DNA from 3 places in the Streptomyces sp. NPDC007905 genome. Region 2 is predicted to be linked to each of the others. Evidence: riboswitches for the same ligand, from Rfam matches in the RefSeq annotation. Region 2 holds a riboswitch; each other region holds the start of a gene.
The links. A riboswitch is a leader RNA that binds a small molecule or an ion and turns the genes downstream of it on or off. The one in region 2 is predicted to bind S-adenosylmethionine.
Positions count from the first base shown of each region.

Region 1: linked by a shared signal. The riboswitch ahead of thrC (threonine synthase) and the one ahead of ACFZDC_RS21855 (aminotransferase class V-fold PLP-dependent enzyme) in region 2 are both predicted to bind S-adenosylmethionine.
Region 3: linked by a shared signal. The riboswitch ahead of ACFZDC_RS03490 (ABC transporter permease subunit) and the one ahead of ACFZDC_RS21855 (aminotransferase class V-fold PLP-dependent enzyme) in region 2 are both predicted to bind S-adenosylmethionine.

Region 1 covers NZ_JBIBKS010000019.1:101,362-111,598, forward strand. The annotation lists gene ACFZDC_RS30050 (PTS transporter subunit EIIC) at 1-2, shown strand, start outside; gene ACFZDC_RS30055 (hypothetical protein) at 34-249, shown strand; gene ACFZDC_RS30060 (hypothetical protein) at 316-891, shown strand; gene ACFZDC_RS30065 (carboxylesterase family protein) at 1,087-2,652, opposite strand; gene ACFZDC_RS30070 (NADH:flavin oxidoreductase) at 2,722-3,849, opposite strand; gene groL (chaperonin GroEL) at 4,533-6,155, opposite strand; gene ACFZDC_RS30080 (cold-shock protein) at 6,426-6,629, opposite strand; gene ACFZDC_RS30085 (MoaD/ThiS family protein) at 7,061-7,336, opposite strand; gene thrC (threonine synthase) at 7,333-8,616, opposite strand; SAM riboswitch class I at 8,634-8,775, opposite strand; gene ACFZDC_RS30095 (glucosyl-3-phosphoglycerate synthase) at 8,935-9,927, shown strand; gene ACFZDC_RS30100 (trehalose-6-phosphate synthase) at 10,020-10,237, shown strand, end outside.
Region 2 covers NZ_JBIBKS010000012.1:30,597-40,833, reverse strand. The annotation lists gene ACFZDC_RS21875 (c-type cytochrome) at 1-182, shown strand, start outside; gene ACFZDC_RS21870 (Rieske 2Fe-2S domain-containing protein) at 179-1,237, shown strand; gene ACFZDC_RS21865 (cytochrome b N-terminal domain-containing protein) at 1,234-2,871, shown strand; gene trpD (anthranilate phosphoribosyltransferase) at 2,993-4,057, shown strand; SAM riboswitch class IV at 4,217-4,333, shown strand; gene ACFZDC_RS21855 (aminotransferase class V-fold PLP-dependent enzyme) at 4,523-5,896, shown strand; gene ACFZDC_RS21850 (Lrp/AsnC ligand binding domain-containing protein) at 5,952-6,233, opposite strand; gene ACFZDC_RS21845 (rhomboid family intramembrane serine protease) at 6,230-7,027, opposite strand; gene ACFZDC_RS21840 (hypothetical protein) at 7,180-7,419, shown strand; gene ACFZDC_RS21835 (NYN domain-containing protein) at 7,457-8,800, shown strand; gene ACFZDC_RS21830 (NlpC/P60 family protein) at 9,012-10,046, shown strand.
Region 3 covers NZ_JBIBKS010000001.1:725,337-735,573, reverse strand. The annotation lists gene ACFZDC_RS03515 (FAD-dependent oxidoreductase) at 1-282, opposite strand, end outside; gene ACFZDC_RS03510 (2Fe-2S iron-sulfur cluster-binding protein) at 275-577, opposite strand; gene ACFZDC_RS03505 (FAD-dependent oxidoreductase) at 574-1,734, opposite strand; gene ACFZDC_RS03500 (putative leader peptide) at 1,887-2,009, shown strand; gene ACFZDC_RS03495 (glutathione S-transferase C-terminal domain-containing protein) at 2,089-2,973, shown strand; SAM riboswitch class IV at 3,051-3,161, shown strand; gene ACFZDC_RS03490 (ABC transporter permease subunit) at 3,517-4,497, shown strand; gene ACFZDC_RS03485 (ATP-binding cassette domain-containing protein) at 4,494-5,309, shown strand; gene ACFZDC_RS03480 (transporter substrate-binding domain-containing protein) at 5,415-6,434, shown strand; gene ACFZDC_RS03475 (putative leader peptide) at 6,546-6,860, shown strand; gene ACFZDC_RS03470 (LLM class flavin-dependent oxidoreductase) at 6,975-8,183, shown strand; gene ACFZDC_RS03465 (NtaA/DmoA family FMN-dependent monooxygenase) at 8,203-9,579, shown strand; gene ACFZDC_RS03460 (LuxR C-terminal-related transcriptional regulator) at 9,873-10,237, shown strand, end outside.

The DNA.
Region 1 (10,237 bases), on a different contig from region 2:
GACGCGCCGTCGGGACCGGTCGTTCGCCCGGGCATGATGAAGACGCTGCTGACCACCGCCGCCCTGACGGTGTGCGCCGCCGCCCTGGCCGCCCCCGCCCACGCCGACGACCACTGGACCGCCACCGGCACCGCCCGGTGCGCCGGGGACCTCACCGTGTTCCCCGCACTCAAGAGCCTGTCACCGCTGCCGTTGACCGATGCCGCCCCCGCCTGCGGAAGGAACAGCCTCCTTCACCACGGCGGCTGAACGGCGGCAGCGGCCTCGGCTGCCTCCGGAGGCAACCCCGGCTCCCCGGGGCGCTACCGTCGAACAATGAACCACGCCCAGCTCACCGCCCTGGGTCGTGCGCTCCGGCTGCTCGGGGAGCACGGCGAGGCGCTCACGGCCGACACCCCGGACACGCGGCTGCACGAGATCAAGGCCGATCTGCGGCGAGCCCTCGATCGGCTCGAGGAGAGCGTCGGGGCCGGCGCGCCCACGACCCGGTGCCCCGAGCACCCGCACGGGCCCGTCGACGAGAGCGCCCCCGACCGGTGCCTGCTCTGCGAGACCCGGCGCCGGGCCGCCCGGCGGTCGGAGTTCCAGAGCGGCGGCAGGCCACAGGCCGCGGAGCCGCCCGCCTCCGGCCAGTCCCGGTACGGCGTCCGTGCCGACCGTCCCCAGCCGCAGCAGCGGTGGCTGCCGGAGGCGTGGAACGGGCGCGAGTGGCAGCTGTGCGGGACGCCTCGGCGGGACCGGCGCGAGGCCGAGGCCTATCTGGCCGCCCAGCGCCGCGGATCGCGGCCCGCCATGGCGTACCGGCTCGTGCACGAGTTCACCGACTATGAGGTGCTGCGGATCTGGGGGACACCGGTACAGGTCGACATCGAGCCCATGGGCAACCTCTAGGGCTGTGACCGGGAAGGTTTGCCGGAAAGCTCGCGGCGTCCGGTGCTGGGGGCACCTCCCACGCCGTTCAGGCAGTGGGGGAGCCTCGCCAGGCGGAGCATCGCCCGCGTACTGGATGTATTCGGGTGATGCGACAACGCGGCGAGGTGCCGTGCCGGGCGTCGCGAGCCGGTGAACCTTCCCGGCCGAGTACAGCTAGGGCAGCGCCGGGGCGAGCAGAGGCAGGGGGATGAAGTCGTGGCCCTCCCACAGGCGCCTGCTGCGCTCCTCCGGGTATGCCGTGACCGTCGGCCGCACGTCCAGTACCTGCACCAGGCGTGCCTCGGTGTCGTACGCCGGCCAGCCCGGGTCTCCGGTCCGGGCGAACGACGTCCACGCGCGGCGGAAGCGCATCGACAACTCCTCCGCCTCGGCCGTTGTCTCCCCGCCGGCGAAGAGGAGGTTCCCCAGGTCCGCGTGGAACGTGCCGAAGAGCAGCGGGATGTCCAGGGCGTGGCAGGCGCCAAGCGCCCCGCCGTTGCCCGGTGCCGGCCAGGTCAGTTCGTAGACGTGTGCCCGGCCTCCGCCCGCCAGCTGGGCCTCCGCCAGGCGCAGACTCGGTATGGCGAACAGCCAGTCGGTTTGGACGCGTGCGTAGAGGTCGGTGGGCGAGGCGTCGGGGAAGGCCGAGCGGTAGGCCCGTTCGCCCGCCTCACCGCCGGGGGCCAGCAGGCGCAGGGCTGCCGTCGCCTGGTCCTCGGTGACCTTGCCGAGCATGCCGCCCAGGGCCATGAAGAGGCGGAACTCGTCGCGGTTGTGGCCGACCAGGAGGTCGATGTGCCGGGCGGCGCCGGATGCCAGCGCCTGCCAGGGGGTCGTGGGCAGGACGTCCCCGTCGACGACCGGGGCGAACGGGGTGACCGTCGGCGCCACCCGGCCCCACCGGTCCCTGTACTGGAGCATCTTGGCGCTCAACGACTGACCGGCCTCGGGCAGTCGGCGGGGATCCACCGTCGCCAGTTCGGCCGCCGTCGGGCGGTGGCCCGCCTCCGCCGCCAGTGCCGCCGCTATGTCCCGCGCCAGTTCGTCGGAGAAGAACGTGCCGGGCACGCTCTGTGCCACCGCCCGCCGGAACAGGCCCCGCGCCCTCGGCATCGCCAGCAGTGAGGCCACAGAGCCCGCCCCGGCCGACTCGCCGAAGACGGTGACCTGGCCGGGGTCGCCGCCGAACGCCGCGATGTTCGCCTGGACCCACTCCAGGGCCGCCACCTGGTCCAGCAGGCCCCGGTTCGCCGGTACGCCGTCGAGGCGGGCGAAGCCCTCCACGCCCACGCGGTAGTTGCAGGTGACCACGACGACATCGCCGTCCCGGGCGATGCGCTGCGCGTCGTAGCCGGGCTGGCCGGCGTGGCCCATCTTGTACGCGCCGCCGTAGATCCACACCATCACCGGGCGGCCGGCGGACGGGTCCGGTTCGGGGGTCCAGACGTTCACCGTCAGCCAGTCGTCGCCCACCGGGCCGGCCGACAGGCCCGCGCGGCCCTGGATGCCGACGTCCTGCGGGGGCGGCGGGCCGAACGCGTACGCCTCCCGGGTGCCGTCCCAGGGCCGGGCCGGGCGCGGGGCCTGGAACCGGGCTCCGCCGACCGGGGGTTCGGCGAAGGGGATGCCCCGGAAGACCGCCAGACCGGCCTCGTGGCGGCCACGCACCGCGCCGGTGGCGGTGCGCACCACGGGTCCGGCGGTCTCCGACGTCGGGGTCTGCGACTCGCTCGTCGTCATGCTCGCTCCTTACTGGTCATCAGAGGAACGGAACGGATCGATCACACGTGCCCGGCGGCTCCGGCCGCTTCAGCTCAGCGTCTTCACCGCGGCCGCGTCGTACGGCTTCAACTCGTCGAAGCGGTTGGAGAGGACCTTCGCCGCCCACTCCGGGTCCTGGAGCAGGGCGCGGCCGACGGCGACCATGTCGAACTCGTCGGCCTCCAGCCGGTCCAGGAGGTTGTCGATGCCCTTGACCGGGGAGCCCTCGCCCTGGAAGGCGTTGATGAAGTCGCCGTCGAGGCCCACCGAGCCGACGCTGATGACCTGCTTGCCGGTGAGCTTCTTCGTCCAGCCCGCGAGGTTGAGGTCGGAGCCCTCGAACTCGGGGAGCCAGTAGCGGCGGGTGGAGGCGTGGAAGACGTCGACGCCGGCGGCGGACAGCGGGGTGAGGATGGCCTCCAGTTCCTCGGGGGTCTCGGCCAGGCGGGCGCCGTAGTCCTGCTGCTTCCACTGCGAGTAGCGGAAGAGGATCGGGAAGTCGGGGGACACCGCCTCGCGGACCGCCGCGACGATCTCCGCCGCGAACCTGGTGCGGGCCACCGGGTCGCCGCCGTACGCGTCCGTGCGACGGTTGGTGCCCGCCCACAGGAACTGGTCGAGGAGGTAGCCGTGGGCGCCGTGCAGCTCCACGCCGTCGAAGCCGATGCGCTCGGCGTCGGCCGCGGCCTCGGCGAACGCGGCGACGACGTCGTCCAGGTCCTGCTGTGTCATAGCCTTGCCGGTGGGCTCGGCACCCTCGGTGACGAGGCCGGACGGGCCGACGGCGGGCGCGTCCGCGAACGGCGGTTCGCCCTGCTTGCGCACCATGCCGATGTGCCACAGCTGCGGCACGATCGTGCCGCCCGCCGCGTGCACCGCCTCGGCGACCTTCGCCCAGCCGGCCAGCTGCTCCTCGCCGTGGAACCGGGGCACGCGGTCGCTCTGCCCGGCCGACTCGTGGCCGACGTAGGTGCCCTCGGTGACGATCAGACCGACACCGGCGGCGGCGCGGCGGGCGTAGTACGACCGCACGTCCTCGCCGGGGATGCCGCCCGGGGAGAACATCCGGGTCATCGGCGCCATCGCGATCCGGTTGGGAACGGTGAGCCCGTTGAGTGTGATCGGACGGGAGAGGATCTGGGCCGCGCGGGAGGCGGGGGGCGTCGTGACGGTCACGTGGGGGCTCCTCAGGGGGTGACTCTGGCTGACCGAAGGGTATGTGCGCGTGCATTGTTGCACCTTCTGAAGCAACTGCCTATGCGCTGCCCCACATTCCGGCCCGACGAAAGCCCTCACGTGACACCGCTCACACTGCCGGTCCAGCCACGGCGGCGGCAGCGGGGGCGACTGCCGGGAAGCCGCCGACGACGACCTTCCCCCGGACCGGTCCAGCACGGGTGAGAAGCGAGCGAGCAGCCCGAAAGACCAGTGGCCCAGCCCGCGTCGGCGACGACGGTCGGCTCACCGGGCATCCTCGGCCGGCGGGCGTGCCCGCGCCTCACCTGCACGCCGGGCCGGCGCAGCGGCTCACGGCCGGTGGGCGACCCCTCCCTGCCCGGCCTGCCGAACGATGGGCAGATGTGGGCCACCGTGTCTCTGGAAGTGACTGCGCGGACAAGGCCGGGCAAGGCCCGGCATTGGCCCAGTCGTGCCCATGGGGCCGAGTCAGGAGAAGCACGACACTCGCCGAGAAGCGGGCGGCCCCACGGTCGCTCACCGGCTCCCGAGCCTCACGTTCCCGGAGAAGCTCAAGGACTACGCCGGCCGGGGCCCGTGCAACGCCCGAGGGCGGCACCCCCAGCCAGAAGCTGGACGTACCGCCCTCGGTTCGAAGGACAGGCGATCAACCGTCAGGTCGATCAGAAGTCCATGTCACCGCCCGGCATGCCGCCCGGAGCGGCCGCGGCGGCCTTCTCCGGCTTGTCGGCGATGACGGCCTCGGTGGTGAGGAACAGCGCGGCGATGGAGGCGGCGTTCTGCAGGGCGGAACGGGTCACCTTCGCCGGGTCGATGATGCCCTCGGCGACCAGGTCGACGTACTCGCCGGTCGCGGCGTTCAGGCCGTGGCCCGGGGTCAGGTTGCGCACCTTCTCCACGACGACACCGCCCTCGAGGCCGGCGTTGACGGCGATCTGCTTCAGCGGGGCCTCGAGCGCGAGCTTCACGGCCTGGGCGCCGGTCGCCTCGTCACCCTCGAGCTCCAGCTTCTCGAAGACGTTGGTGGTCTGCAGCAGGGCCACGCCACCACCGGCGACGATGCCCTCCTCGACGGCGGCCTTCGCGTTGCGGACGGCGTCCTCGATGCGGTGCTTGCGCTCCTTGAGCTCCACCTCCGTGGCGGCACCGGCCTTGATGACCGCGACACCGCCGGCGAGCTTCGCCAGGCGCTCCTGCAGCTTCTCGCGGTCGTAGTCCGAGTCGCTGTTCTCGATCTCGGCGCGGATCTGGTTCACGCGGCCCTGCACCTGCTCCGAGGAGCCGGCACCGTCCACGATGGTGGTCTCGTCCTTGGTGACGACGACCTTGCGGGCGCGGCCCAGGAGGTCCAGGGTCGCGTTCTCCAGCTTGAGGCCGACCTCCTCGGAGATGACCTCGCCGCCCGTGAGGATGGCGATGTCGCCGAGCATGGCCTTGCGGCGGTCACCGAAGCCCGGGGCCTTGACGGCGACGGACTTGAAGGTGCCGCGGATCTTGTTGACGACCAGGGTCGACAGGGCCTCGCCCTCGACGTCCTCGGCGATGATCAGCAGCGGCTTGCCCGACTGCATGACCTTCTCCAGCAGCGGGAGCAGGTCCTTGACCGAGGAGATCTTGGAGTTGGCGATGAGGATGTACGGGTCCTCGAGCACCGCCTCCATGCGCTCCATGTCGGTCGCGAAGTAGGCGGAGATGTAGCCCTTGTCGAAGCGCATGCCCTCGGTGAGCTCGAGCTCCAGACCGAAGGTGTTGCTCTCCTCGACGGTGATGACGCCTTCCTTGCCGACCTTGTCCATGGCCTCGGCGATCAGCTCGCCGATCTGGGTGTCGGCGGCGGAGATGGACGCGGTGGAGGCGATCTGCTCCTTGGTCTCGACGTCCTTCGCCTGCTCCAGCAGGGCGGCGGAGACGGCCTCGACGGCCTTCTCGATACCCCGCTTCAGAGCCATCGGGTTGGCACCGGCGGCGACGTTGCGCAGGCCCTCCTTGACCAGGGCCTGGGCGAGCACGGTCGCGGTGGTCGTTCCGTCACCGGCGACGTCGTCCGTCTTCTTGGCGACTTCCTTGACCAGCTCGGCGCCGATCTTCTCGTACGGGTCCTCGAGCTCGATCTCCTTGGCGATGGAGACACCGTCGTTGGTGATCGTGGGGGCGCCCCACTTCTTCTCGAGGACGACGTTGCGGCCCTTGGGGCCGAGCGTCACCTTCACGGCGTCCGCGAGCTGGTTCATGCCGCGCTCGAGGCCGCGCCGCGCCTCCTCGTCGAACGCGATGATCTTGGCCATGTGAAGTGGTCCCTCCAGGACTGGGGGTGATTCCTTCGGACCGCGCCCGCGCCCGCGACGGACGGCTCGCCGGCCTGTGGTTCCTTGCCCCACGTGGCCTGCGGGCCTCACCGACCCGGTCCTTCTTTGTCACTCTCACCTTCAGAGTGCTAACGCAATGATTAGCACTCGGGCATGGCGAGTGCAAGCGCCTTGGGGGGATCAGCCCGGGGCGAACAGGACGAAGGGCCCACACCCCCGAGGGGTGTGGGCCCTTCGCGTGAAGAACGTTCAGGCGGTGACGCGAACCATGTCGGCCTGCGGGCCCTTCTGGCCCTGCGAGATCTCGAACTCCACCCGCTGGCCCTCTTCCAGGGTGCGGTAGCCGTCCATCTGGATCGCGCTGTAGTGGACGAAGACGTCCGCACCACCGTCGACCGCGATGAAGCCGTAGCCCTTCTCCGCGTTGAACCACTTGACGGTGCCCTGAGCCATGCCTAACTCCCCTATTACTGGCCCTTGCACAGATCCACACTTCGCGGACCCGGGTCAGACCTCACCCCCCATTGGTCGGGGGCGTGCGCCGGAACGCGTCGACCGCGGCTGAATGTATCTGTCCAACTGCCGTCTGCAACAGGTCAATCGGACGAGAATTCTGGACGAGCCCGATCCGGAATCTGACGAGAATTCAGACAAATTCAGGGCAAGTCGGGCTCCATAAATGGCTCAAAAGCCGCATAAAACCCGCGCATTTTGGCTACTTCTTGTCGGGTGTGCGGCGCGATTTCCGGGGCCTGCGACCCGCAGATCCGGAACGCTTTCCCCAACTGTACCGCGCTCAATCACACTGAATGGCCCCCTCCGTTTCTCTCACGGAGGAGGCCATTCGATGAACAATCGGTAACCGCGGTTACCGAAGGTAATGCTCAGCCGCCGGCGACGGCCGGAATGATGGAGACACCGGCACCGTCCGGGGTCGCGGTCTGCAGCCCCTGCTCGAAGCGGACGTCGTCGTCGTTGACGTACACGTTGACGAAACGGCGCAGCTTGCCCTGGTCGTCCAGCACCCGGGCGGCGATGCCGGCGTGGTTCTTCTCCAGGCTCTCGATGACCTCGGCGAGGGTCGCGCCCTCGGCGGGGACCTCCGCCCGGCCGTCCGTGTAGGTGCGCAGGATGGTGGGGATGCGAACGGTCACGCTCATGCGAGGCCAGCCTCTCGGAAGGAGTCCAGGGTCGGGCGGATGGTGGCGGTGAGGCCGGTGCCGGCCACCGCGTCGAGGGTCTTGAGGCCGTCGCCGGTGTTGAGGACGACCGTGGTGAGCGACGGGTCCAGGACGCCGTTCTCGATGAGCTTGCGCGTCACGCCCACCGTCACGCCACCGGCCGTCTCGGCGAAGATGCCCTCGGTGCGGGCCAGCAGCTTGATCGCGTCCACGACCTGCTCGTCGGTCACGTCCTCCACCGCGCCGCCCGTGCGGCGCGCGATGTCCAGGACGTACGGCCCGTCGGCCGGGTTGCCGATGGCCAGCGACTTGGCGATGGTGTTCGGCTTCTGCGGCCGTACGACGTCGTGGCCCGCCTTGTACGCGGTCGACACCGGCGAGCAGCCCTCGGCCTGGGCACCGAAGATCTTGTACGGCCTGTCCTCGACGAGCCCGAGCTCGACCAGTTCCCGTAGGCCCTTGTCGATCTTCGTGAGCTGGGAGCCGGAGGCGATCGGGACCACGATCTGGTCGGGGAGCCGCCAGCCGAGCTGCTCGCAGATCTCGTACGCCAGGGTCTTGGAGCCCTCCGCGTAGTAAGGCCGCAGGTTGACGTTGACGAAGCCCCAGCCCTCGCCGGCCGGGTCGCCGATCAGCTCGGAGCAGAAGCGGTTCACGTCGTCGTAGTTGCCCTCGATGCCGACCAGCTCACCGCCGTAGACCGCGGCCATGACGACCTTGCCCTGCTCCAGGTCGTGCGGGATGAACACGCAGGACCGGAAGCCGGCCCGGGCGGCCGCGGCGCCGACGGCACCGGCCAGGTTGCCGGTCGAGGAGCAGGAGAGCGTGCTGAAGCCGAAGGCGCGCGCCGCCTCCAGAGCCTGAGCGACCACTCGGTCCTTGAAGGAGTGCGTCGGGTTGCCGGAGTCGTCCTTCACATACAACCCGCCGGTGACACCCAGTTCGCGCGCCAGGTTGTCGGCCTTGACGAGCTTGGTCCAGCCCGGGTTGAGGTTGGGCTTGTCGGCCACGTCGGCGGGGACGGGCAGCAGCGGCGCGTAACGCCAGATGTTCGCGGGGCCCGCCTCGATACGCTTGCGGAGCTCTTCGGTGTCGTAGGCGGAGAAGTCGTAGGCGATCTCCAGCGGGCCGAAACACTCCTCGCAGGCGAACACCGGCCCGAGGGGCACCCGGTGACCGCACTCGCGGCAGCTCAGGGCCGCGGCGGGGCCGAGGTCGACGGTGGGATTGCTGGTGCTTGCAACGGTCTGCACAGCCATGGAGGCGAGGCCCTTTCTCCTCATCTTCCTCACGACGCATCTCGCCGTGAGACGGATTTGGCACCTTCCCTAGCCGGGAGCCTCGCTGGAGAACGAGAACCGACTGGAGGGTTGCCGGGGCTTCATCGGGCCGTGTCCCTCTGCCCCTCTGGATGAGCTGTATGTGGTTGTGAACGCGCGCGACCCCCGACATGCAATGGTCATCGGCGTTGTTCAAGACTGTAACCGAAGGCCAGGACAGTTGAGATAGTCGTCCGAACCGCGAGATGGATCACACCGAGTCACCGCTGTGATCACGACAGTGAGGAGCCGCAGACCGTGCTGGAAGAAGTCGAGCGCTGGCTGGCCACCCGCTCCTGGTCCGTGGCCGATCGCCCTCTCCACCGCATACTGGCCGCCAAGCAGCGCACCGGCCAGTCCGTCTCCGTCGTCCTGCCCGCGCTGAACGAGGAGGAGACGGTCGGCGACATCGTCGCGGTCGTCCGTCACGACCTCATGCAACAGGTCCCGCTGGTCGACGAGATCGTGGTCGTCGACTCCGGGTCCACCGACCAGACCTCCGAGGTCGCCGCCTCCGCGGGCGCCCGGGTCGTCCACCGCGACGACATCCTCCCGCGTATCCCGGCCGTCCCCGGCAAGGGCGAGGTGCTGTGGCGCTCCCTGCTGGTGACCGGCGGGGACATCGTCTGTTTCATCGACGCCGACCTGAAGGAGTTCTCCTCCGACTTCGTCTCCGGGATCGTCGGCCCGCTGCTCACCGACCCGGGCGTCGACCTGGTCAAGGCCATGTACGACCGCCCGCTCGGCAGCGAGGAGGTGGGCGCCGAAGGAGCTCGGCAGAAGGGTGCTGCCGGGCGACGGGCGGGCCAGGGCGGCCGGGTCACGGAACTCATGGCCCGCCCGCTGCTGAACATGCACTGGCCGCAGCTGGCCGGCTTCGTCCAGCCGCTGGGCGGCGAGTACGCGGCCCGCCGATCGCTGCTGGAGCAGCTGCCGTTCCCGGTGGGATACGGCGTGGAGCTGGGCATGCTGGTGGACGCCCTGCACCTGGTGGGCCTGGACGCGCTGGCGCAGGTCGACGTGGGCGTGCGCAAGCACCGGCACCAGGACGGACAGGCGCTGGGCCGGATGGCCGCGGCGATCTACCGCACGGCGCAGCTGAGGCTCGCCCGCGGGCATCTCATCCGTCCGTCCCTGACCCAGTTCGAGCGGGGTGAGGACGGGTTCGAGCCGCGCACCTATTCGGTGGACACCGAGGAGCGCCCGCCGATGGCGGAGATCGCGGAGTACGCGGCGCGCCGGGTGGCGTGAGGGCGCACTCGCACTGGGAAACGGCTGTATACAGCCCCCTCGAGGGTGGAACGTACGTTTGAGGGTTTCCGGGCCGGGCTAGGTTGAGGCTTATGGCTTCCAGGCACGGTGCTGAGGTGCTGGTCGCGTCCAACCGCGGCCCGGTTTCGTACGAGGTGCGCCCCGACGGCGCGGGCGGCTCGCTGCACGCCAAACGGGGTGGTGGCGGGCTGGTCTCGGGGCTGTCCGCCATCGGGTCCGACGCCAACGCGGTGTGGGTGTGCGCCGCGCTGGGCGACGGCGACCGCGAGGCGGTGCGGCGCGCGGGCGG
Region 2 (10,237 bases):
AGGACATCATCGCGTACCTGCACGCGGTCGACAGCAGTGAGACGGACAACCCCGGCGGTATGGAGCTGGGCGGCCTCGGGCCGGTCACTGAAGGTCTGTTCGCCTGGATCTTCGGTCTCGGCGCGCTGATCGCGGTCGCCGTCTGGGTCGCCGCTCGGACCGCAAAGGCCAAGAAGTCATGAGTAGCCAAGACATTCCAGAAGAGAACCTGCCCGCTGAGCAGGACCACGCGCACGGCGCAGTGAGCGTCGCGGACGAGGAGAACCCGTTCGCCGACCCGGGTCTGCCGCCTCACGAGCACCGGATCCAGGACATCGACGAGCGGGCCGCCAAGCGGTCCGAGCGCGTCGTCGCCCTGCTGTTCACGGTGTCGATGCTGGCCACCATCGGCTTCATCGTGTCGTACGTGGCGATCCCGCACGACAAGTCGATCTTCGTCTTCCCGATCGGGCACCTCAGCGCGCTGAACTTCGCGCTCGGCATGACCCTCGGTACGGCGCTGTTCTGCATCGGCGCGGGCGCGGTCCACTGGGCCCGCACCCTGATGTCCGACGTGGAGGTCGCCGACGAGCGTCACCCGATCGAGGCCTCGCCCGAGGTCCGCGCGAAGGTCCACGCCGACTTCCGCGAGGGCGCGAAGGAGTCGGCGCTCGGCCGCCGCAAGCTGATCCGCAACACGATGTTCGGCGCGCTCACCCTGGTGCCGCTCTCCGGCGTCATGCTGCTGCGCGACCTCGGCCCGCTGCCCGGTACCTCGCTGCGCCACACCCTGTGGGCGAAGGGCAAGCTGCTCGTCAACACGAACACGAACCAGCCGCTGCGTCCCGAGGACGTCGCCGTCGGTTCGCTGACCTTCGCCAAGCCCGAGGGCCTGGAGGAGACCCAAGAGGACTTCCAGAACGAGATCGCCAAGGCGGCCCTGATGATCATCCGGCTCCAGCCGGAGAACATCAAGGACAAGCGCGAGCTCGAGTGGTCGCACGAGGGCATCGTCGCGTTCTCGAAGATCTGCACCCACGTGGGCTGCCCGATCTCCCTGTACGAGCAGCAGACGCACCATGTGCTGTGCCCGTGCCACCAGTCCACCTTCGACCTCTCCGACGGTGCCCGAGTGATCTTCGGCCCCGCCGGTCACGCCCTGCCGCAACTGCGCATCGGCGTGAACGACGAGGGTTACCTCCAGGCGCTCGGCGACTTCGAGGAGCCCGTCGGTCCTGCATTCTGGGAGCGCGGATGAGTACTGCAGCGAACGAAGAGCCCCGCCCCCGCGGGAAGGCACCGGCCGGCGAGCGGGTCGCCGACTGGGCCGACGGCCGGCTCGGGATCTACTCCCTGGCCAAGTCCAACATGCGCAAGATCTTCCCCGACCACTGGTCGTTCATGTTGGGCGAAGTCTGCCTGTACAGCTTCCTCATCATCATCCTGACCGGTGTCTACCTGACGCTGTTCTTCCACCCGTCGATGAACGAGGTGGAGTACCACGGCAGCTACGTCCCGCTGCAGGGACAGCTGATGTCCGAGGCGTTCAGCTCGACCCTGCACATCTCCTTCGACGTGCGCGGTGGTCTGCTCATCCGGCAGATCCACCACTGGGCCGCGCTGATCTTCCTCGCCGGCATGTTCGTGCACATGATGCGCGTGTTCTTCACCGGCGCGTTCCGCAAGCCGCGTGAGATCAACTGGCTGTTCGGCTTCCTGCTGTTCGTCCTCGGCATGTTCACCGGCTTCACCGGTTACTCGCTCCCGGACGACCTGCTCTCCGGCACCGGTGTCCGCTTCACCGAGGGCGCGATCCTGTCGATGCCGATCGTGGGAACGTACATCTCGTTCTTCCTCTTCGGCGGTCAGTTCCCCGGCCACGACTTCGTCGCCCGGTTCTACTCGATCCACATCCTGCTGCTGCCGGGCATCATGCTCGGCCTGGTGGTGGGCCACCTGATCCTGGTCTTCTACCACAAGCACACGCAGTTCGCGGGTCCCGGAAAGAGCGAGAAGAACGTCGTGGGCATGCCGCTGCTGCCGGTGTACATGGCCAAGGCGGGCGGCTTCTTCTTCCTGGTCTTCGGTGTGATCGCGGCGATCGCCGCGGTTGCCCAGATCAACCCGATCTGGGCCATGGGCCCGTACCGCCCGGACCAGGTGTCCACCGGCGCCCAGCCCGACTGGTACATGGGCTTCGCCGAGGGTCTGGTCCGCTACATGCCGGGCTGGGAGATCAACTTCTGGGGTCACACACTCGTCCTGGGCGTGTTCATCCCGCTGGTGCTCTTCGGCCTCGTCCTGGGCGTGATCGCGCTCTACCCGTTCATCGAGTCCTGGGTCACCGGCGACAAGAGCGAGCACCACATCCTGGACCGCCCGCGCAACGCCCCGACCCGTACCGCGTTCGGTGCCGCCTGGGTGACCGTGTACATGGTCGGCCTGGTCGGTGGTGGCAACGACCTCTTCGCCACCCACTTCCACCTGTCGATCAACGACGTCACCTGGTTCGTCCGGATCTTCTTCTTCGCCGGACCGGTCATCGCGTTCATCACCACCAAGCGGATCTGCCTCGGTCTGCAGCGCCGCGACCGCGACAAGGTGCTGCACGGTCGCGAGACCGGCATCATCAAGCGCCTGCCGCACGGTGAGTTCATCGAGGTCCACGAGGCGCTCAGCCAGGAGCAGCTGCACACCCTCACGGCTCACCACCAGTACGAGCCGGCCGAGGTCGGCCCGGCGGTCGACGAGAACGGTGTCGAGCGCAAGGTGAAGGCGTCCGAGAAGCTGCGCGCCAAGCTCAGCCACGCCTACTACAGCGGGGACAACCAGATCCCGAAGCCCACCGTCGAGGAGTACAAGGAGATCACGAGCGGCCACGGCCACCACTGATCACCGCGTCGCCACGCCACGGCTAAGGGCCTCGTCCGGCTTACGGACGGGGCCCTTCGCCGTGCCGCGGGCTGGATAGGGTGGCCTCACACTGTTCTTCCACGACACCCAGGAGCGGCTCATGAGCGCTGTGACCCCCGCTGGAGGCGACACCGCGGCGGGCCGTTCCTGGCCCGCCCTGCTGAACGGGCTGCTGGACGGCCGGGACCTGTCCGCCGACGACACGGCCTGGGCGATGGACCTGATCATGCGCGGCGAGGCGACCGACGCGCAGATCGCCGGGTTCATGGTGGCCCTGCGGGCCAAGGGCGAGACGGTGCAGGAGATCAGCGGACTCGTGCGGACCATGTACGAGCACGCCAATGTGATCGAGGTACCGGGTCCGGCCGTCGACATCGTCGGAACCGGCGGCGACGGCGCCAGGACGGTGAACATCTCCACGATGTCGTCGATCGTCGTCGCCGGGACGGGAGCGAAGGTCGTCAAGCACGGCAACCGCGCCGCGTCCTCGGCCTCCGGGTCCTCCGACGTCCTGGAGAAGCTCGGTATCAATCTGAACCTCACCCCGCAGCGGGTCGCCGAGGTCGCCGACGAGGCCGGCATCACCATCTGCTTCGCGGTGAAGTTCCACCCGTCGCTGCGTCATGTCGCGGCCGCCCGGGGTCAGTTGGGCATCCGCACCACGTTCAACGTGCTCGGTCCGCTGACCAACCCGGCCAAGGTGCGCGCCCAGGCGGTCGGTGTCGCCGACCCGCGCATGGCGCCGATCGTGGCCGGGGTCCTCGCCGAGCGCGGCAACTCCTCCCTGGTCTTCCGGGGTGACGACGGCCTGGACGAGCTGACGACCACGTCCACCTCCCGGGTCTGGGTGGTCCGGGACGGCAAGGTCACGCAGGAGAGCTTCGACCCTCGGGACGTCGGCATCGACCTCGTACCCGTGGACGCCCTGCGCGGCGCCGACGCGGCCTACAACGCGGAGGTCGCCCGTCGTCTCCTGGACGGCGAGCAGGGGCCGGTCCGGGACGCGGTCCTGCTGAACTCGGCGGCCGCGCTCGTCTCTCTGCACCCGACGGACGCACCGCTCGCCGAGCAGCTGCGCGCCGGTATGACCATGGCAAAGGAATCGATCGACTCGGGCGCGGCGAAGCTGGCGCTGGAGCGGTGGGTGGCCGCGAGCAACGCGTAGTGCCTGCGGCGGGCCGAGCCGATCGGGTCGTGGTCGGCTCGGCACCGCCGGTTCCGTCGTCGTGGTCGCGTGCCGTCGCGGCGGCACGGCGCTGGGCGTCGTCCCGGCATCCGGACAGAAGTTGCGCCCCGGTGATCAGCTCGGCTAGTTTTCCGACCAGGTCATGAGCGACAGTCATTCGGCCCCGGCCGGCTGTCCGGCAACCCTCCGTCCGTGGCGGGGTGCCCCGGGTGAAGACCAGGCCGTAGGCAGTGAGGTCTACGGCAAGCGCGGACCCCTCGCACGCTTCTGAATGAGCGTGGGGCCAGGGGTCCTGGTCGTTCGAGGGAGCCTTCCGTGAGCAAGCGAATGCGATAGGGCCGCAGAGCCCCGCCTCCGCACACCCCTTTTTCTTTTTCCCTCACCCGCGCTTGAGCCCTGTCCGCTCGTGCGGTGAGTCCCACCTGCTTGCACGGGAGTTCACCCATGTCCGTCTTCACCGCTGCCGCCGACCAGACCGTTTGCCGTGACATTTCGGCGGCGCTGCCCGTTCTGGGCCGGGATGTCACCGTCCCGCTCGTGACGGGCGGCGAAGTCACCTACGCGGCGCTCGACTACGCGGCCAGCGCCCCCGCCCTGCAGCGCGTCTGGGACGACGTGGCCGCGTACGCGCCGTACTACGGCAGCGTCCACCGCGGCGCCGGCTACCTGTCCCAGCTCTCCACCGACCTGTTCGAGAACGCCCGCCGGACGGTCGCCGAGTTCCTCGACTGCCGTGCGGCCGACCAGGTGATCTTCACCCGGTCGACCACGGACTCCCTGAACCTGCTCGCCCGCGCGCTCCCCGCCGACTGCCAGGTCTTCGTCTTCGAGACCGAGCACCACGCCTCCCTGCTGCCCTGGCAGGACGCCCGAGTCACGTACCTCGACGCACCGCGCACCCCGCGGCAGGCCGTCGAGACCCTGGAACGGGCGCTGGCCGGCCGCGACCCCCACGCCCCGGCCCTGATCTGCGTCACCGGTGCCTCCAACGTCACCGGCGAGCTGTGGCCGGTGCGCGAGCTGGCCGCCGCGGCCCACGCGCACGGCGCCCGGATCGTCCTGGACGCCGCCCAGCTGGCCCCGCACCACCCGGTGTCGGTGACGGACCTGGACGTCGACTGGGTCGCCTTCTCCGGTCACAAGCTGTACGCCCCGTTCGGCTCCGGCGTCCTGGCCGGCCGCGCCGACTGGCTGGTCGCGGCCGAGCCGTACCTCGCGGGCGGCGGCGCGAGCCGCAAGGTCACGCGACGCGAGGACGGGGGAGTGACCGTGGAGTGGCACGAGACCGCCGCACGTCACGAGGCCGGCTCCCCGAACGTCATCGGCGCCTACTCCATCGCCTCCGCGTGCAAGGCGCTCACCGAGGCCGGCTTCGACACCCTGGTCGCCCGCGAGCAGTACCTGATCGGCAAGGTGCGCGCGGGCCTGGCCGACGTCCCCGAGGTCAGGATCCTCTCCCTCTTCGGTGACGACGCCCCGCGCGTCGGCGTCCTCTCCTTCGTCGTCGAGGGCTGGAACAGCTCCCACTTCGCCGCCGCCCTCTCCGCCGAGTACGGCATCGGCGTCCGCGACGGCCTGTTCTGCGCCCACCCGCTGGTGCGCACCCTGCTGGGCAGCGACCCGCAGACCCAGGGCGAGTGCGGTGCCCCCGAGGCCGCGCCCGGCGAGAAGTCCCTGAACGCCATCCGGGTCAGCTTCGGCGCGGGCACCCCGGACGAGCACGTCGAGCGGTTCGTCAACGCCGTGCGGGAGCTGGTCACGGACGGCACCAAGTGGCAGTACCGCACCGAGGACGGCCGCTGCGTCCCGGCCGTCTGACGGACGTCCGGCACCGCCGGGCACCGGTGTCGCGGCCGTGGACGTGACGCTCTGGTCAGTTGTCCAGCCCGATCGCGAAGGCCGCCTCCAGGTCGTGCTGGGAGTAGGTGCGGAACGCGACGTGTGTGTCGGTGCCCTCGACGCCGGGGATCTTGCTGATCCGGCCGGGGATGACCTCGGCGAGGTCCTCGTGCTGCCGTACCCGCACCATGGCGATCAGGTCGTAGGTGCCGGTGACCGAGAAGACCTCGCTGACGCTCTCCAGCGCGGCGATCTGCTCCGCGATCTCGGGGATCCGGTCCACGCTGGTCTTGATCAGGACGATCGCGGTGATCACGACTGGTTCTCTCCCTCGGGTACCGGAGCGGCTGCGGGCTTCACTCTAGTCGCCCGCCCGTCTCCCACCACCGCCCTGCCGAGGCCGCCCGTCGGGCCCCTCTTCCTTCCGTAACGCACCCATGCGTAGCCGAAGCCGAGGCCGAAGCCGACGAGGTGGGCGAGGTAGGCCACCCCGGGCCCCTCGCCCGAGCGGCCCGCCGCGAGCCACTGCAGGGCCGCCCAGAAGGGCAGCACGACCCAGGCCGGGAAGCGCATCGGCAGGAAGAAGAGAAAGGGGAGGAGACTGGTCACACGGGCGTGGGGGAACAGGTAGAGGAACGCTCCGAGGACCGCCGAGATTGCCCCGGAGGCGCCCACCAGCGACTGCTCGGAGGTGGCGTTGGCGGCCGCGTAGCCCAGCAGGGCCAGGTAACCGCAGCCGACGTAGAACAGGGTGAACTCCACCCGGCCCATCCGTTCCTCGGTCATGATCCCGAAGACGAAGAGGAAGAGCATGTTGCCGAGCAGATGCACCCAGCTGCCGTGCACGAACAGGGCGGTGGCGGGGGTGAGCGCCTCCCGGGCCGGTCCGTCGAACAGCTCGGCCGGGACCACCCCCCAGCGCCGGAAGTACGCGCGCTGCGCGGCGAGCAGGGCGTCCCCGGAGCCGTATGCCGCCCCCGTGAGTCCCGAGGCCGGTCCCAGTACGAAGATCAGGGAGCACAGGACGATGAGGGCGTAGGTCGTCGGCGCGGAAGTGCCCCGGACCGCCCTGAGTGTCCTGCCGGCCGCCGTGCTCCACGTGCTGATCATGACTACAGAGCATGACGTAACGGGACGCAGGCTGACAGACCGCCTCGCCGCCGTGGACGGACGGGCGGCGAGCACCCGCCAGGCCGTAGGGTTACGAGCCACACGCGTCGAGGAGCGGCGCGAACGACCCGAGAAGGAAGCGAACAGGCACGATGACGGTTCCCCTGCCGACCGCCACGACGCGATGGCGCTGCACGCTCTGCGGCAATCTCACCCGCTTCGACGTGACCCGCTCCTCGAAGGTGGTCGAGTACGTTCACCTCGACCTCGCGGGTGAGCCGACCGTGGAGGAGCGCGAGGTGGTCAGTGAGACCATCGAGTCGGTCCGCTGCCGCTGGTGCAACGCGGTGGACCAGGTGGAACTCGTGGACAGGCCGGGCGCCGGCTCCTGAGCGGAGCGGTCCCCGTACAGGTATTGGGGTGTGACGGATGGTGGAGACCGCAGGCGGGGGGCCGGGCGACGGCACCGCCGAGGTGCTTGACCGTCCGCTGCCCGACGGTGTGCGCCGGCGGGTCGTGCAGATCGTCTCGGACGGCTTCGGCGGCCTGACCGTGGCGGAGCTGCCCGCCCAGTTGCGACAGTACGCCCGGTTCGCCCCGAACCGGCGGGCCAAGTTCGCCGGGAACGCGATGGCGGCCGCGCTGGAGACCGATCCGCTGTTCCGGCAGCGGATCGGGGAGAAGTTCAGAGAGGCGCAGCCGGAACTCTCCGGCGCCCTCGACTCCGGCTCGCCGCCCCCGGCCGCGGACCCGCTCGACGTGGCGGCCGCGGCCTACGTACTGCGCCCGGCGGGCTGGGTGAAGCTGGTCACCGCGGCCGGCGAGGAGGCCCAGCGGGCCGACGCCGAGCGGGTCGACGAGGAGAGCCGGGCCGAGCTGGAGCGGCTGCGCGAGGAGCTGGCCCACGCCCGGGAGCAGACCCGGGCCGAGACCGAACGGCTGCGCGTGGAGCTGGAGTCGGCGAAGAAGGAAGCGGAGTCGCTGCACCGCAAGCTCCGTGCCGCCCTCAGTGACGTCAAGCGCGGGGAGGCCGCGCTGCGCAAGGTCCAGGGCGAGACGGAGGCCGTGCGCGCCGAGGCGCATGCGCAGGTGTCGGCCGCGGAGAGCGAGTCCCGGCGGCTCAAGGCGCGCCTGGGCGAGGCCGAGGCCGCGCTGGAGGCCACCCGCCGGGCGGCCCGCGAGGGACGCAGCGTCGAGGACATGCGGGTACGGCTGCTGCTGGACACCCTGCTGGAAGCCACCCAGGGGTTGCGGCGCGAACTCGCCCTGCCGCCGGTCTCGGTGCGCCCGGCCCAGACCGTGGACGCGGTCGAACCGGGACGAATGACCCCGAAGGACATCGCGGCCCGGGCCCTGTCCGAGAACGACCCGGCGATCCTCGACCAGTTGCTCGCGCTGCCGCAGGCGCATCTGGTGGTCGACGGCTACAACGTCACCAAGACCGGCTATCCGCAGATGCCACTGGAGAAGCAGCGGTTGCGGCTCCTCGGTCAGCTCTCCGCGCTCGCCGCGCAGACCGGGGCCGAGGTGACATGCGTCTTCGACGGCGCCGAACTGGCCGCGCCGGTGCTGCTCGCGCCGCCGCGCGGGGTGCGGGTGCTGTTCTCCAAGCCGGGGGTCACGGCCGACGAGCTGATCCGCCAACTGGTGCGCGCGGAGCCGCCGGGCCGTCCGGTCATCGTCGTCTCGACCGACCGGGAGGTGGCCGACGGGGTCGCCAGGGCGGGTGCCCGTCCCGTCGCCTCTGCGGTACTTCTGAAGCGACTGTCCTGAAGGTGCAACGCACATACGCAATGCCCGAATTGACCGAACCGTCACGCAACGTAGTGTCAATCGTGCATCACCGCACGTGAGTTATGTGCAAAGAATGCATTGCGTGACGGGTTTTTTGGCGCGAGGATTTGAACTGATCACAACTGGGTCACTAGGGTCTGGGCTCGAACCTCCGAACGGGTGATCACTCACGAGAAGGAGTTCGTCCTCAGTGGCGTCCCATCGTCGACCCAAGCAGCCGAGCCGCACGCGTGTCACCGTGCTGACCACCGCAGCCGCCGCTGCCGTCGCGCTGAGCGCGAACGCCGCCAATGCCGCGCCGAGTGAGAAGCTCGGCAAGGACGAAGTCAAGGCGAAGGTCGACAAGCTCTACGAGCAGGCGGAGCAGGCCACCGAGAAGTACAACGGGGCCAAGGAGAAGCAGCAGAAGCTGCAAAAGGAAATATCCACCATTCAGGACAACGTGGCCCGCGGTCAGCAGGAGCTCAACAAGCTCCGCGACGGCCTGGGTTCGCTGGCCACGGCCCAGTACCGCTCCGGCGGCATAGACCCCTCGGTCCAGCTCTTCCTGTCCTCCAACCCGGACGACTACCTCGACAAGGCCTCCACGCTCGACCAGTTGAGCAGCCAGCAGGTCGAGGCCCTGAAGAAGATTCAGGACAAACAGCGCGAACTCGCCCAGGAGCGCGCCGAGGCCACCGAGAAGCTCAAGGACCTGGCCTCCACCCGCACCGAGCTGGGCAACAAGAAGAAGGAAGTCCAGGGCAAGCTCGCCGAGGCGCAGAAGCTGCTCAACACCCTGACCGCCAAGGAGAAGGCGGCACTCGCCGCCCAGCAGGCGCGCGCCAACCGCTCCTCCACCGAGCGCGTGGACCTCGGCGACGCCCCGCCCGCCTCCGACCGGGCCGCCGCGGCCTTCTCCGCAGCCCAGAGCAAGATCGGCTCGCCCTACGTCTACGGCGCCACCGGCCCCTCCTCGTTCGACTGCTCGGGCCTGACCTCCTGGGCCTACGCCCAGGCCGGCGTGTCGATCCCGCGCACCTCCGAGGCGCAGGCCAACGCCGGCACGAGGATCTACAACCAGGCCGACCTGAAGGTCGGCGACCTGATCATCTTCTACGGCGACTACCACCACGTCGGTCTGTACGCGGGCAACGGCCAGGTGCTGCACGCCCCGCACACCGGAGCCGTGGTGCGCTACGAGGCCATGAGCAACATGACGTTCGAGTTCGGCGTCCGGATCTGACCCACCCCGTGACACCGGCTCGGGGGCGCCCGAACGGGCGAATCCCGTGAACCGAAGCTGACTCCACGCCCCGCCGGTGACCTGCGTCACCGGCGGGGCGTCAGTGTGCGTTGACGCCGTGGTCTTTGGCCGGGACCCGTCCGCACGGCTACTGTCTGCCGCGTTTCCCCGGCGCGGGGGCCCCGTCTCCG
Region 3 (10,237 bases), on a different contig from region 2:
TGTCACGCACCAGACATGGTGATCCGCCAGATGGACCGCGTGCCCCGCGGTGCGGTGCCGGTCGAGGCCGTCCCGCAGCCGTTCCCAGGTGCGCCACTGGTGGTGCAGGGCCTGCGGCCGGCGTGCCCCCAGGGCGGCGGCGGGCTGCCGGTAGAACTGCCCGCCCGCCTGCTCGGCCGCGTCCACGAGGGTCACGCGCACGCCCCGCGCGGCCGCCGCCAGTGCCGCGGCCAGTCCCGCCGGGCCCGCCCCGACGACGGCGAGATGCGGTCGCTCAGTCATCGTCCCCGCCCGTCCCCTCCTGTGTGCGGATCACATCACCCGGTCGTACCGGCACCAAGCAGGCCCGTTGGTTCGCACGGCCGTTGACCGTCACCAGGCAGTCGAAGCACACCCCGATCCCACAGAACACCCCGCGCGGCCGGCCGGCTCCGCGTGCGCCGCGCCAGGAGGTCGTCCCGGCCGCCCACAGGGCGGCAGCGACCGTCCGGCCGGGCAGTGCCGCCACGGGCCTGCCGTCGAAGGTGAAGGTGAAGGCGGCGCCCGCCCTGGCCCGGGCCAGTTCCCGCGGGTTCACCGCGTGGTCCCTCCGTTCGCCTCGAACCGCTCCGGACGGAACGGCGCGAGATCCAGACCGGCCGTCTTCCCGGTCAGCGCCTGGGCGATCAACTGCCCCGTTCCGGTGGCCAGTGCGATGCCGGCGCCCTCGTGGCCGCAGGCGTGATACAGCCCGGGCACCCGGGGGTCGGCGCCGATCGCCGGGAGGTGGTCGGGCAGATAGGGCCGGAATCCCGCGTACGTCCGCAGTGCACGCACCCGCTCCAGGAAGGGGAACAGCGCGATCGCCCCGGCCGCCAGCGCCCGTACCGCGCGAAGGGACAACGAGCGGTCGAAACCGACCCGTTCACGACTCGCCCCGATCAGGACGGGGCCGGCGGCCGTGCCCTCGACGACCGGCGAGGTCCTCAGCGTGGCCGAGTCGCTCGCCACGTCGGCCACGTAGTCCGCGGCGTACACCTTGTGCCGGACCATGCGCGGCAGCGGCTCGGTGACCAGGACGAAGCCGCGCCGCGGGAGGACCGGCAGGTGTACGCCCGCCAGCGCGGCCAGGTCGCCGCCCCAGGTGCCGGCCGCGTTCACCACCGCCGGCGCGTGGATGTCCCCCTGCCCGGTACGGACGCCGAGCACCGTGCCGTCGGCCGCGCGCAGCACCCCGGTCACGGCCCGGCCCGTGTGCAGGCGCGCTCCGGAGGCGTGGAGCAGGTGGGCGGCGGCCAGCGCGGGCATGACCTGCGCATCCTGCGGATAGTGGACACCACCCGCCATGCCGGGGGCCAACCGCGGTTCCAGCTCGCCCAGTTCGTCGGCGCCGACGGGCTCGGCCGTGACACCGGCGGCCCGTTGGCCCTCGGCGAAGTCCGCCAGCGCGCCGAGGGTGCCGGGCGTCGAGGCGACCACCACACCGCCCTTGGGCTCGTACTCGACCGACGCCCCCAGTTCCCCGGCCAGCTCCGCCCACAAGCGGGCCGACAGCAGGGCGAGATCCAGCTCTGGGCCCGGTCCCTTGTCGGAGACCAGCAGGTTGCCCTCGCCGGCGCCGGTGGTGCCGCCGGCCACCGGGCCCCGGTCCACCACCCTCACGTCGAGGCCGGTCCGAGCGGCGTACAGCGCACAGGCCGCGCCCACCATGCCGGCTCCGACCACCACGACATCGCAGGTCAGTCGCTTCGCCACATCAGTACTATGTCACATGTCGCACTCCCTGAGGAGACCCCGCACCGCCCTCGTCACCCGGCCGGAGTCCCAGGCGTGGACGCCCCCTTGACGCCGCGAGGAGACCGGATCGACACTCCTGGGAGGGAATCCTAGTGAACAGGTAGGGAAACATGGTGCGCCTCGGAACGGTCGCCGACCGAGCGGGCCGTACGTCGTTGCGCGCGCCGCTTCTCACCTCCCGCCTGCACATCGACCTGCTGCGTGTCTGCAGCGCGATCAGCCGTCAGCGCTGAGCCGGGCCCACCCTCGCACCCACCCACCGGGAACGCTTCCGTCGCGCGCACGTCCGCGCGCCCGCACCAGGGGAGACGCATGTCCATCACTCCGCTCGCCGCCGTCCCGACCGCCCGCCGCACCGCACCGGCCTTTCGGGGCCGGATCGGCAGGGACGCGCGCAGCGGCCACTACGCGGTGCCGCACCGCTATCGCCTCCATCTGTCCACCGCCTGTCCCGACGGGCTGCGGCTCGCCATCGGCCACAGCCTCCTCGGTCTCGACGCCGGCTGTCCGGTCACCTTCCTGCCCGCCGTACCGGACTGTCCCGGCGGCGGCCACTCGGCCCTGCGGCCGCTGTACGAGGCGAGCGCCCACCACTACACCGGACCGGCCCTCGCCCCGGTGCTCAGCGACGACTGGTCCGGACGCATCGTCAGCACCCACACCCCGGACATCCTGCGCGACCTGGACCGCTTCCCGCGCGACGGCCGGCCCTCTCTGTATCCGTGCGGCACGGAGAGCCAGATCGAAGCCGTCGAACGGCTCTGCGCCGGCATCCAGGGGGCCGCGCAGCGCGCCGGACAGGCCGACTCCGACCCCGCCGAGCGCGCCGCCGCACTGGAGGTGCTGCTGGACACGCTGGGCAGGCTGGAGCGGCACCTGGAGGGGGAGGAGTCCATCATCGACGGCCGGCTCACCGCGGCCGACATCGAACTGTGGGTGTCCCTGGTGCAGTTGGACACCGTGCACCGCTACCACCTCGACGCGTCCGCCGTGCACCGCATCGCCGACCACCCGGCGCTGTGGGCCCACGCCCGCCGCCTGGCCGCCCGGCCCGCCTTCGGCACCCACCTGGACCTGGACGGCATCGCCCGCCGCCACCACGGTCGGTGCCAGGGCCTCGAGGCCGCCGGAGCCGCTGTCCAGATCCTGGACTGGACCACCCACGTCGCGCAGGCACCGGACAGTCACCGCTGGTGAGAGCCGGTCAGGCAGGTCCACCCAACGGACAACCGTTGACATTCGAACGGTCAACTGCCTTACTTGCGGCTCAGAACGGTCATGAGCGTCAGCGCCAAGCCCTGGCTCGCTGACCGGCAACCCTCGCATCGCGGTGGGGTGCCCCAGGTGACGACCGGACCGGACGACGTTTTCGGTAAGCGCGAGGGCCCTGCGGGGCCGGAACAGTGACAGGTGACGCCATGCACGCAGCTCTCCGGACGGCGACGAGCCGCGTCCAGAGTTGCGTGGCGCCGTACGCCGGGCTCCTCGTCGCCGACCGCGCCGTCGATCTGCTCCGCGTCAACAGCGCACTGTGTACCGCATCGGGCCGTGCCCGCTGTCGGGGCTGACCTCCTCTTTCCAGTCCCCGCGTGCCTGACGCACACCGTCTCGGCGGTGTGCCGTTGTCCGCCCAGCCCCCGGTTCCCGCGCGTTCCCGTGTGCCGCCCCGTGCCGTAGCGCCGCCGTGGCCCACACCCGCTCGCCGCGATCCCGGGGTGTCCGACTCCGCCGGAGCCCGCCATGAGTGAACCCCCGGGCGCAGCCTTGTCCCTCGCCGAGGCGCCCACCGTCCACACACCGTCAAAGTCCTTCACCGCGCAGCGGGTTCAGCCGCTGCGCCGGCCCGGCCGGTGGATCGTCACCGCCGTCGTCCTCGTGCTCGTCGCGCAGATCGCACACGGACTCGCCACGAACCCCTTCTACCAGTGGGACCGCTTCCGTTACTGGTTCCTGCGCCCCACCCTCCTCGACGGGCTCGTCGTCACCCTCGAAGTCACCGCGTTCAGCGCCGTGCTGGGCCTGCTCGGCGGCATCCTGCTGGCCCTCGGCCGCCTCAGCGGCAGTCCGGTGCTGCGGGCGGTGAGCTGGACGTACACCTGGCTGTTCCGCTCCGTACCGCTGATCGTCGTCCTGATCTTCCTCTACAACTTCTCCGCCCTGTACAAGACGCTGAGCCTCGGCATCCCCTTCGGACCGGCCTTCGTCACCTTCGACGAGTCCAGGCTCGCCACCGACATGACGGTCGCCGTCATCGGTCTGAGCCTCAACGAGGCGGCGTACGCGTCCGAAGTCGTACGCGGCGGCATCCTCTCCGTCGACCAGGGCCAGCACGAGGCGGCGGCCGCGCTCGGCCTGCCGAAGGGCTACCAGTTCACCCGCATCGTCTTCCCGCAGGCCCTGCGGTCCATCACCCCGAACTACGTCAACCAGCTCATCGGCCTGATCAAGAGCACGTCCCTGGTGTTCTACGTCTCGCTGCTCGACCTGTTCGGCTCGGTGCAGACCATGGGCAGCACCTACCCCGGCGACATCGTGCCGCTGCTGCTCGTCGCCACCGTCTGGTACCTGATCCTGACCAGCGTGGTGTCCGTCGTCCAGTTCTACGTCGAGCGGTACTTCGCCCGCGGTGCCACCCGCAGCCTGCCGCCGACCCCGCTGCAGAAGGCGCGGGCGGGCCTGTGCGAGTTCCGGGCCCGGCTGCGCAGGGAGGCCGCCGTATGACCACCACCGACACCCTGGAGACGACGCCGGCCGCCCTGGAGGTGCACGACGTCCACAAGTGGTACGGCACCCACCGCGTCCTGGACGGCATCGACCTGACCGTCCGCCCCGGCGAGGTCACCGTCGTCATCGGACCCTCCGGCTCCGGCAAGTCCACGCTGCTGCGGGTCATCAACCACCTGGAGAAGCCCGAGATCGGCCACGTCAGCGTCGGCGGCGAACCGATCGGTGTGAGGCGGAACGGGGTGGGGGTCCCCCCGGCCGAAGGCTGGGGGAGGCTCAAGGAACTGAGCGAGCGGGCCATCCTGGCCCAGCGCAGCCGGATCGGCTTCGTCTTCCAGAACTTCAACCTCTTCCCGCACCTGACCGTCCTCGACAACGTCGCCGCGGCCCCCGTCGCCACCGGAAGGCTGAACAGGCCCGAGGCGCGGGAGCTGGCCCGCGAACTGCTCACCCGGGTCGGCCTCGGCGACCGCACCGGCGCCTACCCGAGGCAGCTGTCCGGCGGCCAGCAGCAGCGCGTCGCCATCGCACGCGCCCTCGCCCTGCGACCCGGCATCATCCTCTTCGACGAGCCGACCTCGGCACTCGACCCGGAACTCGTCGGCGAGGTCCTCTCCGTCATCAAGGACCTGGCGACCGGCGGCACCACCCTCGTCATCGTCACCCACGAGATCGGCTTCGCCCGCGAGGTCGCCGACCGGATCGTCTTCATGGACGGCGGAAGGATCGTGGAGCAGGGGCCGCCGGCCCAGGTGCTGGACCGGCCCCGGCACGAACGGACCCGGGACTTTCTGAGCAAGGTCCTGTGAGACGAGCCGAGTTCGGGCAGCCCCGACCGGTCCACCACGAGTTCCCCCCACCCCACCCTCATCACCCTCAGCAGCCTCATCACCCTCTGAACGACAAGGACAGCCATGCCCAGCCACCCTTCCCGACGCAGCCTGATACGCGGCATCGCCGCGGCGACCACCGCCGCCACCCTCGCCACCGGGCTCGCCGCCTGCGGTGGTGACAGCGACGCCGCGACCACGACCGCCGCCGCCGGCACGGTGACCGTGGGCAAGGTGTCCAACGGCGCGGCGACCGAAACCACGCTCAAGGTCTCCGAGGTGAAGTCGATCAGCGCCGAACTGCCCGCGTCCGTCCGCAAGAGCGGCACGCTCCGGATCGCCATCGGTGCCCTGCCCGACGGCTTCCCGCCGCTGGCCTTCGTCGGCTCCGACCAGAAGACCCTCACCGGCGCCGAGCCCGACTTCGGCCGCCTGGTCGCCGCGGTCCTGGGCCTGAGGCCGGAGGTGAAGAACTTCACCTGGGAGAACATGTTCGTCGGCATCGACAGCGGCAGGGCCGACGTCGGCTTCTCCAACATCACCGACACCGAGGAGCGCAAGAAGAAGTACGACTTCGCCTCCTACCGCAAGGACAACCTCGGCTTCGAGGTGCAGAAGAAGAGCACCTGGAACTTCGACGGCAACTACGAGAACCTCGCGGGCAGGACGGTCGCCGTCGACAACGGCACCAACCAGGAGAAGATCCTGCTGGAATGGCAGACCAAGCTGAAGAAGGAGGGCAAGACCCTCACCGTCAAGAACTTCGCCGGCAAGAACGCCACCTATCTGGCCCTCACGGGCGGCAGGATCGACGCGTACTTCGGTGCCAACCCCGGCCTCGCCTACCACGAGAAGCAGTCAGCCGACTCGCCCGCCCCGACCCGCAGCGCGGGCACCTTCTCCGGTGCCGGCACCACCCTGCAGGGCCTGATCGCGGCCACCACGAAGAAGGACAGCGGACTCGCCAAGCCGATCGCGGACGCCGTCAACCACCTGATCGAGAACGGGCAGTACGCCAAGTGGCTGGCGGCCTACAACCTCTCCAACGAGGCCGTCGACAAGGCGAGGGTCAACCCGCCCGGGCTGCCACTGGACAACTCCTGAGGAAAGGTCACACCCGGAGCGGTCACGCGAGTCGAGTGGAGACGTGGGCTGTGCGTCCGGGCCCGCGGCGGCCCAGCGGCACGCGGGCTCGACGACGGCGAGGACGCCTCGGTGACCGACCGGACCGGGACGCCCGAGCGATGGGGCGTCCCGGCCGGGGAGCGGTCGTGGCTCGCGCATCCTGCGGGTGCCCCCGCCCGAAGACACTTGGGGGGCGGGAACATCCGGGGCCGCCCGGGCGTTCCCCGTCATGACGAGATCCGCCAGGCGGACGCCGATCAGGCCCGCCGCGCCCGACGGAGGGAGGTGCCGGCCGTGACACACGCACTCCCGCTGCGCGTCCCTCACGCGTACCGCTCCGTCCGCCTGCACTCCCGGCCGCACATAGACCTCCAGCGCGTCGCCGGCGCGCTCTGTCGCCACTGACTTCTCCCGGTCCCACCTCCCGGGCCCGGGCCCTCACCCTGCCGCGCTCGCCCGCCGCCGACGTCCTGCCGCGCGAGCCGGTGTTCTCGTCCGGACATCCAGGAAGGCACCCACGTGTCCGCAACTCCTCCTTCTTTCCTGCACCTTGCCGTCGCCCTGGACGGCACCGGCTGGCACCCGGCCTCCTGGCGCGAGCCGGTGGCCCGGCCCCGGGACCTGTTCACCGCCGGCTACTGGGCCGACCTGATCACCGAGGCCGAGCGCGGCCTGCTCGACTTCGTGACCATCGAGGACGGCCTCGGCCCGCAGTCCTCCCGCTTCCTCGAGCCGGACGACCGCACCGACCAGGTACGCGGCCGCCTGGACGCCGTGCTCATCGCCTCCCGCGTCGCCCCGCTGACCCGGCACATAGGCGTGGTGCCGACGGTGGTGGCCACGCACACGGAGCCGTTCCACATCTCCAAGGCGATCGCCAGCCTCGACTACGTCAGCACCGGCCGCGCCGGACTGCGCGTGCAGATCACCGCCCGGCCGAACGAGGCCGCGCACTTCGGCCGCCGCACGATCCCGCTGATCGACGCCTACGACAGCCCGGCCGCCCTGGAGCTGGTCACCGAGCTGTTCGACGAGGCCGCCGACTACGTGGAGGTCGTGCGCCGGCTCTGGGACAGCTGGGAGGACGACGCCGAGATCCGGGACGCCGCCACCGGCCGCTTCATCGACCGCGACAAGCTGCACTACATCGACTTCGAGGGCCGCCACTTCAGCGTCAAGGGCCCCTCCATCACGCCCCGCCCGCCCCAGGGTCAGCCGGTCGTCACCGCCCTGGCGCACGACACCGTCCCGTACCGGCTCCTCGCCCGCCAGGCCGACATCGGCTACGTCACCCCGTACGACACCGACCAGGCGCGAGCGATCGTCGCCGAGATCCGCGCCGAGCAGACCGCGGCGGGCCGCGCCGACCAGGTCCTGCACGTCTTCGGTGACCTGGTCGTCTTCCTCGACGACGACCCGGCGGCTGCCCGGGCCCGCCGCGAGCGTCTCGACGCCCTCGCGGGGGAGCCGTACACCAGCGACGCCCGGATCTTCGCCGGTACGCCCGGGCAACTCGCCGACCTGCTGGAGGAGTTGCGGGAGGGCGGCCTGGCCGGCTTCCGGCTGCGGCCCGCCGTGGCCGGCCACGACCTGCCGCGGATCACACGGCACCTCGTGCCCGAACTGCAACGCCGGGGCCTGCTCCGGCACGCCTACGAGGCCGACACCCTGCGCGGCCTCCTCGGGCTCGCCCGCCCCGCCAACCGCTACGCCGCAGCCACCGCCTGAGCCGGAGGGACGCACGACCATGAGCAAGCCGCTGAAGCAGATCCACCTGGCCGCCCACTTCCCCGGCGTCAACAACACCACCGTGTGGAGCGACCCGGCCGCGGGCAGCCACATCGAGTTCAGCTCCTTCGTGCACTTCGCCCGCACCGCCGAACGCGCCAAGTTCGACTTCCTGTTCCTCGCCGAGGGACTCAGGCTGCGCGAGCAGGGCGGGAAGATCTACGACCTGGACGTCGTCGGCCGCCCCGACACCTTCACCGTGCTGGCCGCGCTCGCCGCCGTCACCGACCGGCTGGGCCTGACCGGCACCATCAACTCCACCTTCAACGAGCCCTACGAAGTGGCCCGCCAGTTCGCCAGCCTCGACCACCTCTCCGGCGGCCGCTCCGCCTGGAACGTGGTCACCTCCTGGGACGCCTTCACCGGCGAGAACTTCCGCCGCGGCGGCTTCCTGCCCCAGGAGGAGCGCTACTCCCGCGCCAAGGAGTTCCTGGCCACCGCCGGCGAACTGTTCGACTCCTGGCGCGGCGACGAGATCCTCGCCGACCAGGCCACCGGCACCTTCCTCAGCGACGCCGGGGCCGGCGCCTTCGTGCACCAGGGGCAGCACTTCGACATCCACGGCCGCTTCAACGTCCCGCGCTCCCCGCAGGGCCGCCCGGTGATCTTCCAGGCCGGTGACTCGGACGAGGGCCGCGAGTTCGCCGCCTCGAGCGCGGACGCGATCTTCAGCCGGTACGCCACCCTCAAGGAGGGCCAGGCCTTCTACACGGACGTCAAGGGGCGCCTCGCCACCTACGGCCGCCGACCCGACCAGCTGCTCATCCTGCCCGCCGCGACCTTCGTCCTCGGCGACTCCGACCAGGAGGCCGCCGAACTGGCGCGCGAGGTGCGCCGGCAACAGGTCAGCGGCGCGACGGCCATCAAGCACCTGGAGTTCGTCTGGAACCGCGACCTGTCGGCGTACGACCCGGAGGGCCCGCTGCCCGAGGTCGACCCGCTGGTCGGCGAGGAGCACATCTCCCGCGGCCGCGCCCAGGTGCGGATGTACCGCGACCCGATCGCCATCGCCCGCGAGTGGCGGCAGCTCGCCGAGGCCAACAAGTGGTCCATCCGCGACCTGGTGATCAACACCGGCAACCGGCAGACCTTCGTCGGTTCCCCGGCCACCGTCGCGCAGACCATCAACGACTTCGTGCAGGCGGACGCGTCCGACGGCTTCATCCTCGTCCCGCACATCACCCCCGGCGGCCTCGACGTCTTCGCCGACAAGGTCGTCCCGCTGCTCCAGGAACAGGGCGTGTTCCGCACCGAGTACGAGGGCACCACCCTCCGCGACCACCTGGGCCTCGCCCACCCCGACGCCGACGCCCCGGCCGAGCGGGCCGCATCATGAACTGGTGCTCCGCACTCCCCACGACCGCCCGTGGGCGATCGCTTCGGCGCAGGCCGGCGTGGCTGAAGGAATCCAGGCAGGAGCCGGCCGGCTCGCAGAGCCATCACGGCCTGCGTATCGGCGTGGTCGAGGGGACGTCTCCCTCCCCCGAAGGCTACGTCCCCTCGACCGCTCCCCCGGTGCCCGAGTGTGGCCTGGACCGCCAGAGTGCCGTCCCGGGGGGCCGGGACGCCTGAGTCGGGGGCTACTCAAGTCGCCCTGTATCAAACCTGAGTAGGCGGGCTCCAGTTTTCGTGACGACTTACGAACAGGACGCGAAGACGCTGGAGCCGGCCTGGCCGTTCACCGGCCGGGAGGACGAACTGGAGCTGGTGCGAAGGTCGTTGGCAGTCGGACGGCCCGGAGTCGTGGTGACCGGACCGGCGGGCCGCGGCAAGACGCGGCTGATCACGGAGGCGGTCCGGGGCACGGACCGCCTCCGGGTGACCGGGACTCCCGAGACCCGTGGACTGCCTTTCGCGGCCTTCGCGCACCTGCTGCCCGACACCGTGTCGCTGCACCGCGCGGTACAGCTCCTGTCCGGTGTACGGCTCCTCGTCGTCGACGACGCCCATCTGCTCGACGAGGCCTCCGCCGCGCTCGTCCACCAGCTCGCGGT